3 regions of the Aeribacillus composti genome follow, and region 1 is predicted to be linked to each of the others. Evidence: riboswitches for the same ligand, from Rfam matches in the RefSeq annotation. Region 1 holds a riboswitch; each other region holds the start of a gene.
What was found. A riboswitch is a leader RNA that binds a small molecule or an ion and turns the genes downstream of it on or off. The one in region 1 is predicted to bind thiamine pyrophosphate.
Positions count from the first base shown of each region.

Region 2: another riboswitch for thiamine pyrophosphate. It lies ahead of RI196_RS07275 (acetylornithine deacetylase); the one in region 1 lies ahead of tenI (thiazole tautomerase TenI).
Region 3: another riboswitch for thiamine pyrophosphate. It lies ahead of thiT (energy-coupled thiamine transporter ThiT); the one in region 1 lies ahead of tenI (thiazole tautomerase TenI).

Region 1 covers NZ_CP134501.1:1,098,160-1,104,371, reverse strand. The annotation lists gene RI196_RS05560 (ThiF family adenylyltransferase) at 1-128, opposite strand, end outside; gene RI196_RS05555 (thiazole synthase) at 125-892, opposite strand; gene thiS (sulfur carrier protein ThiS) at 899-1,102, opposite strand; gene thiO (glycine oxidase ThiO) at 1,110-2,222, opposite strand; gene tenI (thiazole tautomerase TenI) at 2,224-2,823, opposite strand; TPP riboswitch at 2,963-3,071, opposite strand; gene RI196_RS05535 (monovalent cation:proton antiporter family protein) at 3,126-4,979, opposite strand; gene mgtE (magnesium transporter) at 5,005-6,212, opposite strand, start outside.
Region 2 covers NZ_CP134501.1:1,476,941-1,483,152, reverse strand. The annotation lists gene RI196_RS07295 (ABC transporter ATP-binding protein) at 1-316, opposite strand, end outside; gene RI196_RS07290 (ECF transporter S component) at 328-903, opposite strand; gene tenA (thiaminase II) at 919-1,599, opposite strand; gene tenA (thiaminase II) at 1,617-2,294, opposite strand; gene RI196_RS07275 (acetylornithine deacetylase) at 2,327-3,592, opposite strand; TPP riboswitch at 3,717-3,817, opposite strand; gene RI196_RS07270 (hypothetical protein) at 3,883-4,551, opposite strand; gene RI196_RS07265 (TlpA family protein disulfide reductase) at 4,782-5,237, opposite strand; gene RI196_RS07260 (peroxiredoxin) at 5,330-5,878, opposite strand.
Region 3 covers NZ_CP134501.1:3,274,821-3,281,032, forward strand. The annotation lists gene RI196_RS15990 (DnaJ family domain-containing protein) at 1-263, opposite strand, end outside; gene RI196_RS15995 (DUF2179 domain-containing protein) at 285-830, opposite strand; gene RI196_RS16000 (DUF418 domain-containing protein) at 934-2,169, opposite strand; TPP riboswitch at 2,342-2,445, shown strand; gene thiT (energy-coupled thiamine transporter ThiT) at 2,515-3,075, shown strand; gene menC (o-succinylbenzoate synthase) at 3,117-4,226, opposite strand; gene RI196_RS16015 (carbon-nitrogen hydrolase family protein) at 4,490-5,446, opposite strand.

The sequences.
Region 1 (6,212 bases):
AACATTTCAGCGCTTGCACAGCCGAGTGCTCCAGCTCCAACAATGAGCACATGGCTTTTCAGCAATTTTTTTTGTCCCTCTTCTCCAATAGGAGAAAACAAGATTTGGCGAGAATATCGTTCCATTATGTCGTTAACATTCCTTCCGTTGGACTGCTTGCTTGTGCATACCGTTTTTTCGGAATGCGTCCTGCTTCATATCCAAGTCTGCCTGCTTCAATCGCCAGCTTCATTGCCTTCGCCATTTTCACAGGATCTTTTGCACCGGAAACAGCTGTATTTAATAAGATACCATCTGCTCCCATCTCCATGGCGAGTGCGCAATCTGCCGGCGAACCGATTCCGGCATCAACAATGACTGGAATATTTGCTTGCTCAATAATAAATGATAAATTGAGAGGATTGACAATTCCTTGGCCTGATCCGATCGGAGATGCTCCCGGCATGATGGCATGAACCCCTAATTCTTCAAGCTTCTTCGCCAGAACAACATCGTCTGAAGTGTATGGAAGAACAATAAACCCTTCTTCCAATAACATCTCTGATGCCTTCAATGTTTCAATCGGATCAGGGAGAAGCGTTTTATCATCTCCAATTACTTCCACCTTAATCATATCACATAATCCTGATGCCTTCGCAAGCTTGGCGATTCTGACTGCTTCCTCCGCAGTTTTTGCCCCAGCCGTGTTCGGCAGAAGCGTATATTTTGATAAATCCAACATCTCCAAAAAATTTGGCTGTGAAGGCTCGTAAATATTCATTCTTCTGACGGCAAATGTCAAAATTTCAGCACCTGAGGCTTCCACCGCTTCTTTTTGTATCTCAAAAGACGGATATTTTCCAGTTCCTAACATTAATCTCGACTGAAATGTTTTATCACCTATTTTTAACATGAATCATCATCCCCCTCCAACAAAATGGACAATTTCAATTTGATCACCATCATTTAATGTCTGGATACTGTATTGTTCTTTTGAAACAATTTCACCATTTCGTTCAACGACAACAATTCTTTCCTGTAATTGAAAAAAGTTCAGCAAATCTTCAATGCTTCGAACACTATTCTCCACTTCCATCTGCTGGCCGTTGATGCGAAGTTTCACCGTTTCATCACCTCCCTTTCGCATCAGAAAGCAATCTGTTTAAAGAAAAGGTATGAATATAACGCTCATATTGATTCGTTTTCAAAATCATGTCTTTTACGATCAAGCTTGTAATCGGCGCTAGAAGAATGCCGTTTCGATAATGGCCGGTCGCAAAAAAGATCCCCTCATGCTCCGGGTGCTCGGCAAAATACGGCCAGCCGTCAGCTGTTTGCGGCCTGAGCGACGACCAAGCACTAACGACCGGTTCAGACCCGATTTCTGGCATAATTTTCTGAACCTTTATCATTAATTCGGATACTCCTTTGACTGTCGGATGCGTATCCCAGTCGTTTTCATAAGAAGTTGCTCCAATAATAACGGTGCCGTCTTTTTTCGGTACGATATAACAGTGCTCGTAAAACACTGTTTTGTTGATCACCAGTTTTTTCGGTTTTATGGCTAAGCATTCTCCTTTAACGGGCTTCATTGGATTTCTCAGCCCCAGCTTTTCAAAGAAAAAGCCACTCCAAACTCCGCTTGAAACGACGACTTTTCCACATATAAAAACTCCTTGGGAAGTGACAAGCTTGTATGCTTTTCCCTCTTTAATCACGTCGAAAACAGGACATTGTTCAAAAATAGATGCACCATATTTTCTAGCGCCTTTCGCATATGCGTGGCAAACAGATGAACCTTTCACTTGGCCGTCATGCTTAAGCCAAAGAGCTCCCGCAATGTCTTCAGAAACATGTGGCTCATTTGCCAGTACGTTTTCCCTTGAATGCCATTCTAGTTCATTCTCATCTGCGAGCGATTGCAGAAAGCGGCCTTCTTCCTCAGTAAATGCAAGCCGATACATGCCTTCCTGCACAAGCTCAATATCCACACCAGATTGCTCCAATAATTCTTTTGCAAGGCTCGGATATAAATTTCGGCTCTCTAAGCATAGCTCAAAAAATATGTCTCTTTTTTCATTTTCAGAATGGGCACCCAGCATTCCTGCTGCAGCGGATGTCGCTTTACCTCCGATTTCGCCGCTTTCAAACACGGCGGTCTTCAGCCCTGCTTTTGATAGCTCATAGGCGATCCCTTGGCCGATGACCCCTCCCCCGATGATTCCAACATCAAAAACGTTCATTTTAAAAAGCTTCCCCTTTCCTGAAAAGTTTGGCAGCGCTCTCTGGATCTTTCGAAGAAAAGATATAGGACATAACGGCAATACCGCTTGCTTTTTTTTCTAAAACCTTTTGCATATTATCAGGCGTGATCCCACCGATGGCGATAATAGGAATATTGACGTGTCCAACGATTTTCCTAAGCAAATCTGTTCCCTTTGCCGGAAGTCCTTTTTTACTGTTCGTTTCAAAAACGTTTCCGAAAAAACAATAGTCTGCTCCGTCTTTTTCTGCTTTTACCGCTTCATCTAATGAATGGACGCTGACACCGGCTTTTATTTGCGGAAAAGCGCTTTTCACTTTTTTTACCGGCAGGCCGGTTCCCGGAAGATGAACATTTTGAACGCCTGTTAGGAGCGCAACATCGAGCCGATCGTTGATAACAAGCTGTTCTCTCCTTATCCCGTTTGCCAAAAGCTGTTCTACAAGATGAATGATCTCACATGGTCTTTTATTTTTTTCTCGTATATGAACGTAATCAACATGATCTGATATGGACAAAATTATGCGTATTAGCTCGTTGACCGGTTTTGTTCCGTCTGTTACGGCATGAAGTTCCAACATTGTACATTCCTTTCATGAGAAAGACGCTCACACTCGTCTTTCAAGGTTCAAAACTGGAAAGCAGCTGTCCAAGGGTGAGACTGGAAACAATAAAAAACCACCTTCCTTGCTGGAAAGTGGTAATGGAATATCAGACATATGTTTCAAATTCCCACTTCCCTACGCTGGCATCATCCAGATCAGGTTCAAAGGGTCTTAAAGTCAACACTTTAATCTCAGCCTTTCCAAAGGCTCCCCTAGTGGATGCTTATTAAATTTTCATACTAATTTCATGCTATCACAATTTGTTTTGTTTGCAAATATTATTTGCTAAATTCCAGCTCATCTTTTAACTCATTTACATATTTGCGGGAACCCGTTACAATCAAGCGGTCCCCTTTTTTCAATTCGGTATCGCCGTGAGGCACAATGGAATCTTCACCTCGAAAAATCCGGACAAAGATACAATCTCCTGTAAACGGAAAGTATCGAAGCTTCATTCCATCATATTTTCGGTTATTCATATTAATTTGATAAAGAGAGTTGTCTTGGTTTGTTAAGATCCGCATAACGCCAGGCGATTCGATCAAAGCCCTGAGCAGCGTTTTTGTTGACAGCATGACGGAAAATACGCTGATCCCCTTTTCTTTTAATGCTTGATCCAACTCCGGGGAAGAAATTGAGGCGATGACCTGTTCTACGCCGCATTCTTTTGCATATGTCGCAATTTCCGCATTTCTTTCTTCATCCCCAGTAGCCACTATTACTATATCAGCTTCCATTATGTGGTGTTCATTCAATGATTCTATCGAATAGTCTTTCAATTCTTCAATTTTAAACACCGATTGAGCAGTCCCGTTTTCAATTTTGTCTTGCTGTGTATGATATACGGTTGCTTCATACAAATTTTTGTCCAATTCTCTTGTGACTGGAAGGGTCATTTGATTTGCACCAATAAAAGCAATTTTCTTTTTAGGCTGCACCGCCATTTTTTTAGGGAATAATTTTTTAAATCCTATCGGCGTGATAATGCTTGTTAACACGGCAACTACTATTAGTGCGTCAGCCATTTGCTTATCAATCAGTTCGATTCGCTGTCCAATTTCAGCTGCCGCAATAACTAATGATAAAGTAGCAGTCAACAAGAACGCCGCCGCAATCGTTGTATTCGTATCATACCATTTTCTCAGCACAAAAACGGGAATAAACTTTGAGATCAAGAGGGCGAGAAATAACAAAGGAATTAACAAAAGAAGGTTCGGATCTTTGATCAATTCCCATAAATCCAATTCCACCCCTATCATGACAAAAAAGATCGGGATTAAAAAACCGTAGCCAAACGAATCTAGCTTTTGCACCAAGTCTGAATTAGGCGATAAAAGCGAGACTAAAACTCCCGCAAGGAAGGCGCCTAAAATATTTTCTGCCCCAAGCGTTTCCGATAAACCTACAAGTGCGAGAATTAACGTAAAAACCGCCCTTGTTCCAATTTGAACCGTTCCTTTTGACATCGATTTAATAAAGGATCGACTTTTAAACCTTTTGCCAATGAAGTAAAGCAGTACGCCTGCTGCAAACAAAAGAAGCAGAAGCCACGTATTGCTTTCTCCTTCGCTGTTTAAGGAGACAAAAACCGCCAGCAAAATCATGGTGACAAGGTCGGCTATGACAGCCACCAGCAAAATAATTTGGCCGATGGTTGTTTTCATAATTTGCTCGTCTTTCAGCGTCGGCACTACTACTCCTAAAGAAATCGTTGAAATCACTAACGTCATGAAAAAGGCATTGCGGATAAATCCCATCCACATTAACAAATACGATAAAAGTAATGAAACAACGAAAATGCCAAGAAAAACAATTGACGCAACCAAAAAAGTATGAGGAGCTTTTTTTCCGTTGGACAGCTTTTCTTCTTTTTTCTTCTCTTTGGAGAAAATGGTGAAATCAATCTCAAGCCCGCTTAAAAACATGAGAAATATAAATCCCAGCGTTGAGAGAGTTGACAGCCATACATCTTCTTGCACTAAATTAAATCCCGTTTTCCCGATGATTAATCCGACAATAATTTCCGCAACGACGACAGGAATGAATGCCAGTTTGAACCGATGCAGCAAAATCGGGGTTAAAAAAGCGCCTACCAACACGATGACAAGAGAGGTTACTGCATGTGATTCCATATTACGCCTCCTTTAGCTAATTTTGTTAGAGCAAATAGTTCATAAATAGTGTCGCCATGCCAAAATAAATCAAAATGCTGATCATATCATTAATCGTTGTAATAAATGGACCGGAGGCCACAGCCGGGTCAATACGAAGCCTGTGCATGACAAGAGGAACAAACGCCCCGGCAATTGTCGCAACAGTCAGCGTTGACAATATGGAAAGACCCACTAGCAGTCCTAAGAAAAATTTCTGCTTCCAAATAAAAATTGTCAGTGCAACAACAATTCCGCATACTGTTCCGGTAATCAAGCCGGTTCCAGCTTCTTTGAGAATAATTTTCCACACGCGTTCGGAAGTGCCTTCGCCTGTTGCAATTCTTCTTACGGCAACAGCGAGAGCTTGTGTTCCTGTATTTCCAGCCATCCCTGCAATTAATGGTATAAAGAGCGCTAAAGTTGCCACTTTGTTCAACGTTTCTTCAAACTGGCCGATTAGGCCGGCGGTGAACATTCCTAAAAATAGGAGAATAATAAGCCATGGCAATCTTTTTTTGGCAGCAGAAACAGCATTCGGATCATATGAATCTACATCCGAGACAGCGGCCAGTTTCGAATAATCGTCAGAAGCCTCTTCGTCCAGCACATCAATAATATCATCAACAGTTATAATTCCAACAAGACGATGTTGAAAATCAACAACCGGAAGAGCCAAAAAATTGTAGTCCTTCATCTTTCTTGCTACTTCTTCCTGATCATCCGCCACAGATACCGAGTAGACTTTCTTTTTCATAATGTCAGCAATCAAAGTATCGTCTTCATGAACAATTAAATCTCTTAACGACAGGACACCAACAAGATGTTTCTCTTCGTCAATCACATATAAATAATATATTGTTTCCGCATCAGGAGCTTCTTTCCGCAGCAAGTCCATCGTTGACTGCACCGTATAATTGGCATTAATGGCAACGAACTCGGTTGTCATAATACTTCCTGCGGTAAATTGTTCATAATCAAGAAGCTCGCTTATGCTTTTGGCAGTTTGAGCGTCCATGATGGTTAAATAGCTGGAAATTTTCTCTTTTGTCAGCTCACTTAATACATCTGCCGCATCATCAGCGTACATGTATTCCATCATTTTGGCGGCAAATGCCGGATGCATTTCCTCAAGCAGCGATTTGTAGCGGTTTTTATCATCCCTTATATTTTCAAAAACATTCGCCATTTCTTCCGGAGATAGAATTTGATATA
Region 2 (6,212 bases), 380 kb from region 1:
TTTGCACTTGCAAATTTTCCAAAACAAAAGCCATTTCTTCATCTACATACGGCATGCAAAATTGCGTGTCAGGATCTTGAAACACATATCCCCAAGATGACGGAGTCAAGATTTTTTCTGCTTTCATCGGCACTTCAATAGATTTTGGAATTAAACCGCTTAGCACCTGCAAAAACGTCGATTTCCCACAGCCGGAAGGACCAAGAAGCAAGACTTTTTCTCCCTTATAGAAAGAAGAGGATACATCCTTAAAAAGCAAGGATTCCTCTCCAGGATATTTTAATCGTAAATTTTTCACTTCGCATACTAGATCCATGTTTGCCACCTCTAGTTCAGTGCGTCATAATCTTCATGCGACGCAGGTCTTACTAAATTAGTCACTCCTGTTGCTTCCAAAGATTTCACTAGATAATAGGCAAACGCGCCGGCAATAATGATTGAGCCAATCAATCGAGCTCCAATGAATAATAGCAAGTTCCAAAATACTAAGTCATCTATATAGCCTTTATAAAGATCCATAATTAGCGAACCAGCTGCTGAAGCGGCTGCAGCCAGCATGACAACACCGATATTAAACTTTTTATATCGAAAAATCGCAAAAATGATCTCTGCAAATAGTCCTTGGACGATTCCGTAAAGAAGAACCTCTATGCCGAATTCAGAGCCGGTTATAAATTCTGCAGATGCCGCTGCTGTTTCCGCTATCAGCGCTACTCCAGGCTTGCGAATAATAAGAAAGGCGACCGTCGCAGCAATAAACCACATACCGTATATGAGCTGGTCGACATGCAGCCCGATCGGCTTGACCGCATAGTAAAGCGGTCCCCATAGTTTATAAACAATTCCAAAAACGATCGAAATAACAATTGTTACTAGAATGTCTGTCAGTTTTAATCCTTTCATTATGATCAAACTCCTTTATTGACTGATTTTTGGTTCCACTTCCCATTTTTCTAAACGGTAAGCCATTTCCCAAAACGCTAATTCATATTGACTGCTGATGATAAAATGCTCTTCCATTCTTTTTAGATCGGCTTCTATCGTTTGTTGTGCGATTTCATCCAGCCTGTCAATTTGTTCTTCGACAAGCTGCTTAAACCAATCGCCCCCATAAGCCGCAATCCATTGTTGATAAATCGGTTCTTTTGGCTTCGCATCTTTTAATTTTTCGCCAATTTCGTAATATAGCCAATAGCACGGAAGTATTGCAGCAATAATATCGCCTAAGTGACCGTTGATCGCCGCTCGATATAAATGGGAAGTATAGGCGTACGCCGTTGGGGCCGGCTTAAAATTCGCCTTCTCCTCCTCTGTGATTCCCAGCTGTTTGGCAAATGTTTCATGAAGAGATAATTCCGCTTCAAATGTTCCTTGTGCATGCTGAGCCATTCGCGATGTCGTATATAAATCGTTTGCTTTTGCCGCTCCATACGATTGCACTTTTGCAAAATGGCTTAAATAATACGAATCTTGCAAAACGTAATAACGAAAACATTCAAGCGGCAAACTCCCATCGGCAATACCTTTTACAAATGGATGATCGAAGCTGGCCTGCCATATCGGATCTGCTTTTGTTCGAATTTTTTCAGAAAATTTCATGTTCATTCTCTCCTATATTAAGAATTGATTTCGATTGGCCACATTTCTTTTCGTTCAGACATTTCCCAAAACATATATTCGTATTTGCTCGTTGTGACAAAAATATCTTCCAGCCATTTCAATTCTTCTTCCCGTTTTCCTTCTGCAAGCTCATTCATTAAATCTTTCAGCCATTTTGCCAATTCACCGAATTCTGTTGATGCGTACATTTTTACCCACTCGCCGTAAAACTCATGTTCACTGGCACCAGGAATCTCATGTAAGCGTGTGCCGATTTCATAATAGCTCCATGTACATGGAAGGACTGCGGCAACCAGTTCTGCCAATGATCCTCGCTGCGACACATTTAACATATAGCTCGTATATGCAACGGTTGTAGCAGCAGGCTGAACTTGTTCTAATTTTTCCTTCTCTATTCCTATTCTTTCAGCGTATTGACGATGCAAATCCATTTCCACTTTTAACGTCGAATGTAGAAGATCAGCAAAAACTGTCATTGTTTGAAGATTGTGAGCCTTTAAGCTTCCAAGGGCAAACAGGCGGCAGTATTCGATTAAATAAAGATAATCCTGCTCCATAAAAAAGCGAAATTTGTCGATATCCAGCGTCCCATTGCCGATTCCTTGAACAAACGGATGATGGTAACTCGCTTCCCAAATCGGTTTTGCAGTTTTATACAATCGGTCTGTAAACATTTGAATTACCCCTTTCGCAGCTTTTGTAATTGTCATCGTTTTTTCTGATACCAATCAAATAAAAACGCGATCAGCGATTTTGTAAATGTTTTTAATTGGGGGATGGACAGCTTTTCATTCACCGAATGTGCATCTTCAAGCGTGCCCGGTCCATATAAAACGACGGGAATTCCCGCTTCACTCAGCCAGCCGCCGTCTGTCACAGTAGGGGACATCGTCAGCTTTGCTTCCTCATTAAATGCCAGTTTATGTGCTTTTTGTAATGTTTTCACTCCGAGTGAATGTTCGTCATATGAAAAAGCTGGGAAAATTTCTCCTCGATCTTCAATCATCGATGTGCCGCCCCATTTAAATTTCGGAGGATATTTCCGAAGCCATGGATCAGCCATTGCAACATGATGGATATGTTCTTCAATTTCCCGGATCACCTCTACATAATGCTCTTCCGGGTAATAGTGAACGGTAATCCAAAGGGAACATTTATCGGCCACAAAAGCGGCGTGCCTTCCACCTTCAATCACTGCTGGATTAATTGTGGCAGAACCAGGCGGAAAGCCTTTGCTCGTTTTCATCACTGCCCAATGCTGTTCAAGCTCTCGCAGTCCTTCAATAATTTTCATCATTTTTTCAATCGCGCTTGCCCCAAAAAGCTTCCCGCCGGCATGAATCATTTGTCTTCTCGTGCCATCGTGAAATGTCTCGGGGCTTTCAATCGTAATCCAGCCCGTGATCACCCCGCCCTGCCCTTGTATTTCACAGTTGCTTGAATCGACAACGATGGCAAAATCAGCTCGATATCCCCGGTCGCAGCACGATTTTGTTCCTGCTTCGCCTACTTCTTCACCGACGACGGACTGAAAAATGATATCCCCTCCCGGCTCAATGCCGTTTTCTTGCAGCAGCTTTAATGCAAACAGACTGGCAGCCATTCCCCCTTTCATATCCGCTACACCGCGTCCATATATGTAATCCCCTTTAACCGTTGCCTCAAAAGGAGGCGTTAGCCATTCTTCTCCCTCTTCGATTGAAGCGACATCAATATGCCCGTTAATAATTAAACTGTGGTAATTTTCTGGATCTTTTCCTTTTTTCGTTCCTACTACGACTGGATCTTGTTCATATAAATCCCATTGATCAATGGAAAAGCCGATGTCTTCCAAATATGAGGCGACATACTTTTGAGCCTCTTTTGCATTTCTTGCCGGAGGGCTCGGCGTTTCAAACGATACGAGTGTTTTTAGAAGATTCAGAAGTTCTTCTTCCCTTTCATCAATTTGCTGAAATAGCGTTTGTAACACGTTGTCTCCCCTTTCTTAACATTTTGTTTTGAAAAATGGTTTGCCAACCAGCCTTGTAATGCAAAAAGCCCGTTCCCAATATAAGGGAACGGGCAAGTATATACAAAACCTATAGACAGGTTTCGATATTACTGCACCACTTCCCTACGCTAGTATGATCTAGATCAGGTTCAAAGGGTCAAGGCACACGCCTTTCTCAGCCTTTCGGCTCCCCTAGTGGTATGTTAATATTATGAAATTTTCATTTAATTTCATTAAATCATAAAATATAGAAAAATACAAGCTAACGGTTAATTGATCCTTTTTGCCGTCTTTAATAATTCACGATAACCAATTCGAGTAAATTGCAAATGTTGATCAATATAATTAGCCTTTTTCAAATGCTCGATGGATTGTTCAGAAAAACTGCCGCTAATTTCCTGAAACCTTTGATTAATTTCCACTAACGAATGATTTAATATAAAATCCGCATCAAGCAGCAGGACAATCCGCTCGATCTCAGGATCTCTTTTTAAAATCAAGTTGGCAATCCGGCCTTTCATGAATGCCAGCTCTTGTTGAAGCTTTGAAGCTTCATCCTCTTTTTCTCTAATTTTGGCTCGGTACTTTTGTTTTTCTTCCTCTTCGATACCGGCTTTTGTTAATAGCTCCTCCAACAATTGCGTTTTATCAAGCTCCAGTTTATTTAATTGCTGTTCTTTTCGCGCCATTTCTGTTTCATCAGGCAGCTTTTCGGTTTGAATAGGCTCTTTTCGTTCTTCTTTCATCTTTATCATATAGTCTATTTTCCGATAGACAAGGAAGGCGAGAACAACTAAACATCCATTTAATAGCAGAGATATAAAACGCACGACGACGTCGTTAAACGCAAGCAAATAAAATAGGAAAAGGATAACGATGACAGCCAAAAGCACCTTTAATAGATTCATAATGGAAAAAGTTTGTGATTGTTTTGCCATCCACCTATGCTCCTTTTTGTTCAAACTAGCATCATTTATTATAGCATGTTGTGATTTGGAATGTGAATCATTTCTTTAGGATTGAAGAGCTGGAAAAAGGATGCCGGATGAATGGTAAATGGGAAATGCTTATCTTTTGAAAGCTTCGAAGCAATAAAAACAAGTCCTTTCAAAGGCGAAAAGCCGTTTCTAAATGAAAAACCACCTGCAATGTTTTGCAGATGGTTAAATCATTCAGCGTTTTCTGTTTCCGCTAACACACGATTAACACGTTTTTCCAGCATTTTCATTCCGCTTCCTCCTGCTTGGAAGTGGCGAAGAATGCCGTTTTTATCAAAAACATAATATGCAGGTACATATTGATTTTCAAAAGCATCGGTTAATTTATGTTCGTTGTCAACAAAGATCGGTTGCGTAATCCCGTGTTCTTCCGCTACTTTTTTAATATCATCAATATCTAAATCCTTTTCGGAGCGAGGCATATGAACAGCTACTACGTTCAGTTTATCTTTATATTGATCGCGGAACTCATTTACTTTCGGCATTGCTTCTTTACACAAATGGCAGCTGATTGACCAAAAATGGATTAATGTTGGTTTTTCACCGATTAATTGCTCTTTCGTTACTTCGCCATTCAGCCAAGTTGTTGCTCCGACTAATTCAGGCATTGGCTCACGTAATTTCATTTCCGTTTCCTCCTTGAAGAATGAATATCAAAAAAATAATCGTTTGAAAAAAGGCCTAACGTACCGCTAGGCCCTTTGAATGAAAAGCTTCATTATACTTTAAGCGTTTCTTGACCAGGCTTCCAGTTTGCTGGGCAAAGTCCGCCAGTTTGAAGCGCTTGAAGTACACGCAATGTTTCATCAACATCGCGGCCAATGTTGTTATGGAATACTGTTTGATATTGAAGTTCGCCTTCTGGATTGATGATGAACAATCCGCGAAGAGCAACTCCTTCTTCTTCGATTAAAACGCCGTAGTCTCTTGATACTTGATGATTTGTATCTGCTGCAAGCGGATATTTAATATCGCCTAAACCGTTCTCTTCGCGAGGAGTTTTAATCCAAGCTAAGTGTGTGTGAATTGTGTCAGTTGATACACCAATCACTTCTGCATCAAGATCTTCAAATTCTTCATAACGGTCAGAAATAGCTGTGATTTCAGTTGGACAAACGAAAGTGAAGTCCATTGGATAAAAGAAAAGAACTGTCCATTTTCCTTGTTTCATGATTTCTTCCAAGCTTACTTTACCAAACTCTTTGTTTGGCAAAACGGCATCCATTTCAAAACGTGGAGCTTGTTTACCAACCAAACGCTCTGCCATTATGTAACCCTCCATTTTAAAATTTTATTTTAAAGGAAACTTTTTGATTGTTTCCTTCAAAAACAAATGAGAATGAATTGAGTATTTTCTCAATATCCTTCCTCCGATTACTATTATATATAACAACAAAATTTTAGTCAATTTTAAGTAATAATTAATTTAAATAATCTGTTTTACATTTTCATTGCGGTGAAGAGAACAATAATACTATTTCCAATTTTCGCCGCTATCATTAAAAAAATGTAACAATCATTGAAAATTCCTTTTTCTATGTTAAACTTTCAACTGTACATTCAGTTTAACATGATCCCGTAAAATAACCAAATGATTGGCT
Region 3 (6,212 bases), 1.7 Mb from region 1:
TTTTGTTGTAATTTTTTCCTTTCTGCTTCATCTTCACAGCATTTTAGTAAATCTTGAATAGTTAATAGTTCCTTTTTCAAGTCATTTTCTTGATCGACCATTCCGGCGTTTCTCAAAAGACGATAAGCCATTCGGAGTTCTTCCGGAATATCAGACAAATCGTCATGCGGGAGAGGCTTCCCCATCCCGGGAAGTTCTTTAAACTCTCCCTCTTCATATGCCTTTTTGATCCGATCCTCAGCAATTTTTGCAAATATATCCACGCTTCACCCTCCCTTCGACCGTTATGTTCGTCCTTTTTCTAAACGCTTTACCCGCTTTTTCATCGCTTTTGTTAAATATCCGCCTTTAAAAGAACGAATTTCATACGAGCTTAAAAACGCTTTTGGTTCTATTTCATTGACAAGGTTTAAAAATTCTTCCTCCCGAGAGCGTTGAGCAACAACTTCCAAACGATACCTGATCGAATTCATTCCTTCTCCTTGAAAGACCGTAACCCCAAAACCAGCCTCCCTCAATTTTTTTACTAATTCGGAATTTTTATCCATTAAATTCACATTGTATGTTACATATCCAAAAGCCAGCTTTTTCTCCAGTTCACCGCCCAACAACAGCCCTGCACCAAAACCGACAATATATGCACTAATATTGTAAATATTAGATAAATCTTGAAAAACTATTCCTAAAGCGACAATATAAATCGCTGCTTCTAGCAAACCTATACCAGCAGCAGCCTTTGTTTGATTTTTCACTAACAAAATAGTTCGGATCGTCAATACTGGTACATACAATAATTGCAGCAAAAAAATAAAAATTGCTTGTAGAAACATGTTGCCTAGACACTCCTTTGTTCCATCATTCTATAAATTATTTTCAAAAAGAAAGAGCTATCATAAACTCAAAATCTGAGATTTGAAACTACATTTTTACAATTCATCTTGATCTGTTATTATGCTTCGAAACTTCCTTTTTCATGCGAATAGGCTGGCGCTTGAAATACATCGCTGTTCTCCATACCCACTCCAACGGCCCTAATTGAAAATATTTAAACCAAATATGGCTGATGATAAGCTGCACGGCAAAAATTGCGAGTGCAAGCCAAAAACCGGCGAAGGGGTATACTTTACCGTACAATCCCAATCCGTAATGATAAAAAATATATGTACAAATAACAGATTGCATGATGTAATTTGTCAATGACATGCGTCCAACAGGCGCAATCTTCTTAACAATTTGCCGGCAGATTGGGTGAAAATATAAAAATATGAGAGAGATCACATAAAACAACATGAGAAATGGTGCACCGAACACCATGTAAAAACTATTTTTAGCGGTGACCGCAAAAATATTTAACGGAAGCCCAATGATAAGCCCGAAAAACCAGATGGCTGTTAATAACCTTCGATGCTTCTCCGGTTCTTGAAAAAGCTTTTGTTTCGCAAATATCATGCCAACTAAAAACATGCTGATATATGGGAGCATGTTTATTATATAGACAAGCGGTTGAAAAGGCCACATGCCAGACATAGACATGTAAAAAAGCCGATCATGAATACGCTGATGGAAAATATCAGTAAAACTTCCGTTTTGATATGAATGGATTGCGTTTCTTGCCTCCTCTTCCAGTAAGGCAGCCTGCTCTCTTTTTTGGACAAAAGCATCCTCACCATTGGATACAGCCGTCATCAAACCAATAAGGAGCAAATATAAACTAAATAAACATACAGTCCATACCAAAAGGGTTTTCCAGGAACACTTCCGGAAAAAAAGGAGAAGAAACCCCAGCACAGCATAATCCATTAAAATGTCTCCATCCCAGATGAAAAATGAATGAATTAGTCCAAATACAAAAAGCACCACCAGTCTGCGTATATATATAGAAACAAAGTTCCTGCCGTTTCCTAAAGCCCGTTCCTCCATGATGATGATTCCAAATCCGAACAATAATGAGAACATTGTAATAAACTTCATTTGTACAAATATTTCCAAAATATTTTTCGTTAGAAAATCCCATGTTCTCCATGTTTCAGTAAAAAAATTTTCGCTGCCTATTTGGTATAAATATACATCTGGATAGCTGAAATGCGCCATATTCACAAGTAAAATGCCAAATATCGCAGCCCCCCGCACCACATCCACTACTTCATAACGCTCACGATTAAGATTCAAACCAAAACCCCCATTCTGAAAAAAGTTCTTATTGTTAACGCCCTTTTTTCATTACTTTTTGTCCAAAGGCTGCATTTCAGCTTTATCGTGTTTAAATTTATTTGAATATAGCGAAAAAAGAATGACAATTTTCTTATAGTCTATTATGATAGACATAAGATTCGAATATCAACAGATCCACAAGGGGAGCTATATGCTGAGAGTGGACGGATATTTCGTCCAGACCCTTTGAACCTGTTAGTTAATGCTAGCGTAGGGATGTGGAAGTATACTGATCCATGATACAGCCTTTTTCCCCCTTATGGATATTTGTTGATAGCAAATAATATACAGGGGGTTTTATTTTTGGAAAAAAATCGCTTATTACTATTAATAGAAGCAGCAATCTTTGCAGCATTGGCAGTTATACTTGATCTTCTCCCTTCCATTCAATTATCATCAGCCATTTCTATATCCATTGCCATGGTGCCTGTACTCATATTATCGTTTCGATCCGGTGCAAAGATTGGCTTCATTTCCGGCTTTTTATGGGGATTATTGCAAATTGTATTAGGTGATGCATACATCCTGACGCCTGTTCAAGGCTTCATCGACTATTTTCTAGCTTTTTCCTTTATCGGTTTAGCCGGTCTTTTCAGCAAAACTATCCAAAATAAGCTGAAAGATGGAAAGAAAAGCTCTGCTCTTGTTTTCATCATCTTTGGCGTCTTCATCGGAGCTTTTGCACGTTATTTTTGGCATTTTATCAGCGGTGTCTTTTTCTTCGGAGAATATGCACCAGAAGGAATGTCAGCGGTCGTTTATTCTTTGATCGTAAACGGCATTACGATGATAGGAGCCTTTGTATTATGCGCTGTCGTTACTGTTATTCTCATTATGGCGGCGCCAAGATTGGTTGTAAAATAAATAAAATAGTCCTCTGCAAAACATGCAGAGGATGATTTTGTTTATAGGGTAAATACTTTCGTTTCAACAGTGTATTTTTTTAATTTTTCACGGCTTACATGAAAACCGATCCCCGGGTTATCAGGCAAGGCAATTTTTCCATTATAAACCGATATTTCCGGTTCAATAATATCTTCTTCCCAATACTTAGATGAACTGGATATATCTCCTGGCAGTGTGAATTGTTCAAGTGTCGCTAAGGCTATATTATGGGCCCGTCCAATCCCTGATTCAAGCATCCCTCCGCACCAAACTGGAACATTTTGCTCTTTGCAAAAATCATGGATTTTTTTTGCTTCTGTCAAACCGCCAACACGGCCGATTTTTATATTCATAATTTTGCAGCTTCGAAGTTCAACAGCCTTTCGAGCATCTTCGAAGGAACAAATACTTTCATCTAAACAGATCGGTGTGTCCAATTCTTTTTGAAGTTTGCTATGATCCACAATATCATCGTGCGCAAGAGGCTGCTCAATCATCATTAATTGAAACTCATCCAATTGTTTTAGATGATTTATATCTTTTAATGTATAGGCACTGTTCGCATCAGCCATTAAATCCAAGTTCGGAAAATGCTTCCGTATTTCCTTAACTACTTCAATATCCCAACCGGGTTTAATCTTTATTTTTACTCTCTTGTATCCTTCCTCCTGATATTGTTCAATAAGACTGATTAAATCTTTTATTGTCGGCTGAATACCGATGCTCACCCCAGCTTCAACTTCTTTTTTCATTCCCCCGAGAGCTTGTGAAAGAGGTATATTTTGCTGTTTTGCATATAGATCCCACACGGCACCTTCCAAAGCCGCTTTTGCCATATAATTTCTGCGAATAAAACGAAACGATTCAGCCAACTCACGAGGATGATGAAACGACGTCTTTGATAAAATCGGAATGAGGAAATCTTCGATCATGTGCACAGTTGTTTTCACGGTTTCTTCTGTATACCATGGAGTGGAAAAAGCAACCCCTTCTCCAAAACCGGCTGCACCATCATCATCCTTTACTTCTACGATCAACAATTCGCGATCGTGAATGTCTCCATAGCTAGTAGAAAATGGGGCTTTCAAACGCATCTGTAATATATGCAAAACAATTTTCTTAATTTTTATCAATTAAGAGCATCTCCTTTTTTAAACAAGCTCTCAGCTAAGTTCGACAAAATCATTCCCATTCGCCAGAGGGCTCGATATTTCCCGGAAAATATTTCTTAAAATAGCGAATCCACTCGAACGTTTGTTTTACACTAATTATAAAATAAACGCTTTCTTAATGTAAAGGAGCAAGGGATTTCTTTATTTCCCTTATTGTTTATTGAACTGTAAAATCTCAAATAAATAATGAGATAATCGTAGAAACGAGTCTCATCATGAGATTAATTTTTCCACTCAATAGTTGCCTTCTTCTCTTTGTTGACTAGCAATTTAAAAACATCAGGTCTTGCATAATGCCCAACAGGATCAAAATCAAACTGGCTATAGGCGATTTGTTTCATATCCAGTTCTGCAATGATGATGTCTTCCTTGCCAAATACGGGCTCTGCCACATATTCGCCCAACGGTCCAACAATCGCGCTACCACCTCTGCTCATTATTTCAGGTGAAGAAGCAAGTTCATCATAACAAGCCAAATCTTTCGGATACATATCTTTTGTCACATATTGATTGGCAGACAAAACAAAGCATCTCCCCTCCAAAGCAATGTGGCGGATTGTTGACTGCCAAGTTTCCCTTGCATCAGCCGTTGGGGCAATATAAATTTGAATTCCTTGTGCATACATCGCAGCCCTTGCTAACGGCATATAATTTTCCCAGCAGATTAGCGCCCCTATTCTTCCATAAGGGGTGTCAAACACTGGTAATGTGCTTCCATCCCCTTCCCCCCAAACAATCCGTTCTGCTGCAGTCGGTTTTAATTTGCGGTGTTTTCCTAACAACTGTCCGTCAGAATCGAAAAATAAAACAGAACAGTAAAGTGTCCCGCCGCTAAATTCATTATCCCTTTCTGTAACGCCTATCACAAGGTAGACACCTGCTTTTCGAGCCGCTTCGCCCAGTTGTTCCGTCGTTTCGTCCGGAACAGCTACAGAATTGCTCCAGTATCTATACCAATCCTTCCTCCCTTCAGCCGAACGGCTCCCAATCGTTGTACCGAAAGATAAGCCTCTAGGATAAGCGGGAATAAAAGCTTCAGGAAATACAACAATCTTTGCTCCTTTTTCAGCAGCTTGATGTATGAGGCTAACCGCCTTTTTTGTCGTGGCGTCTCGGTCCATAATAACAGATGAGGCTTGTATAACAGCAACTTTAACCTTTTGTGCTCTGTTCGACATATTCTTCCCCTCCACCAAATTGAAAAATCTAAAGCCATCTTAAATGCCGAAGCTCATGAACCTTCAAAGTCAATAACCTTCGGAAGTTGCCCCCCTATTCATCTTCCATAAAAAAATCTGCACAGGAAGGAAAACACTTTGAATAATCCTCTTTTTTAGCATAGAAGGGCCGGCCCATGTATTAGAGTTCAAAATAATTGGATTATGTTTTTCCATGAGAGCTTTTCATGTGATATCTCATCTGAAGTAATTTAATGGTAATTTCTTAGCATGCTCCTTTGTACAATACAGCTGTGGCTGAGTGTCGAACTAACTATCAACACTTAATTCTATAGAAGCATTAAGCGTAAAATATGAGAAACGGTTTGAATTGGAGTATATTATTCATAATAAAAATGTTCAAAAATTTTTGGACCATCCAATCAAAGATTTTGTCAATCATCCAATTTCAATACTGCAACAGCCATTTATCCAAGACGAACCATAAAGTGAAATAAATTTGCCGAAAATCGCACATCTATTTTAAGGGTTTTCAACTTCAAGTAAAGAAAAAATCGGGCAGGACAGCTTTAAGCATTGCGTCCATGTTACAAAAGATAATGATTTTTCAGCAGCGTTCAAATCATGTGCTAAAAACTCCAAGTTAAAATAAAAGTGGATGGGTAAAATGTTACTGAATTGGATGGGCATTATTCTTTCATCTAGCGTTATAATTAATGTTTGAACAGGTTCAAATTTTGATGGATATAACAACATTTTCGATTAT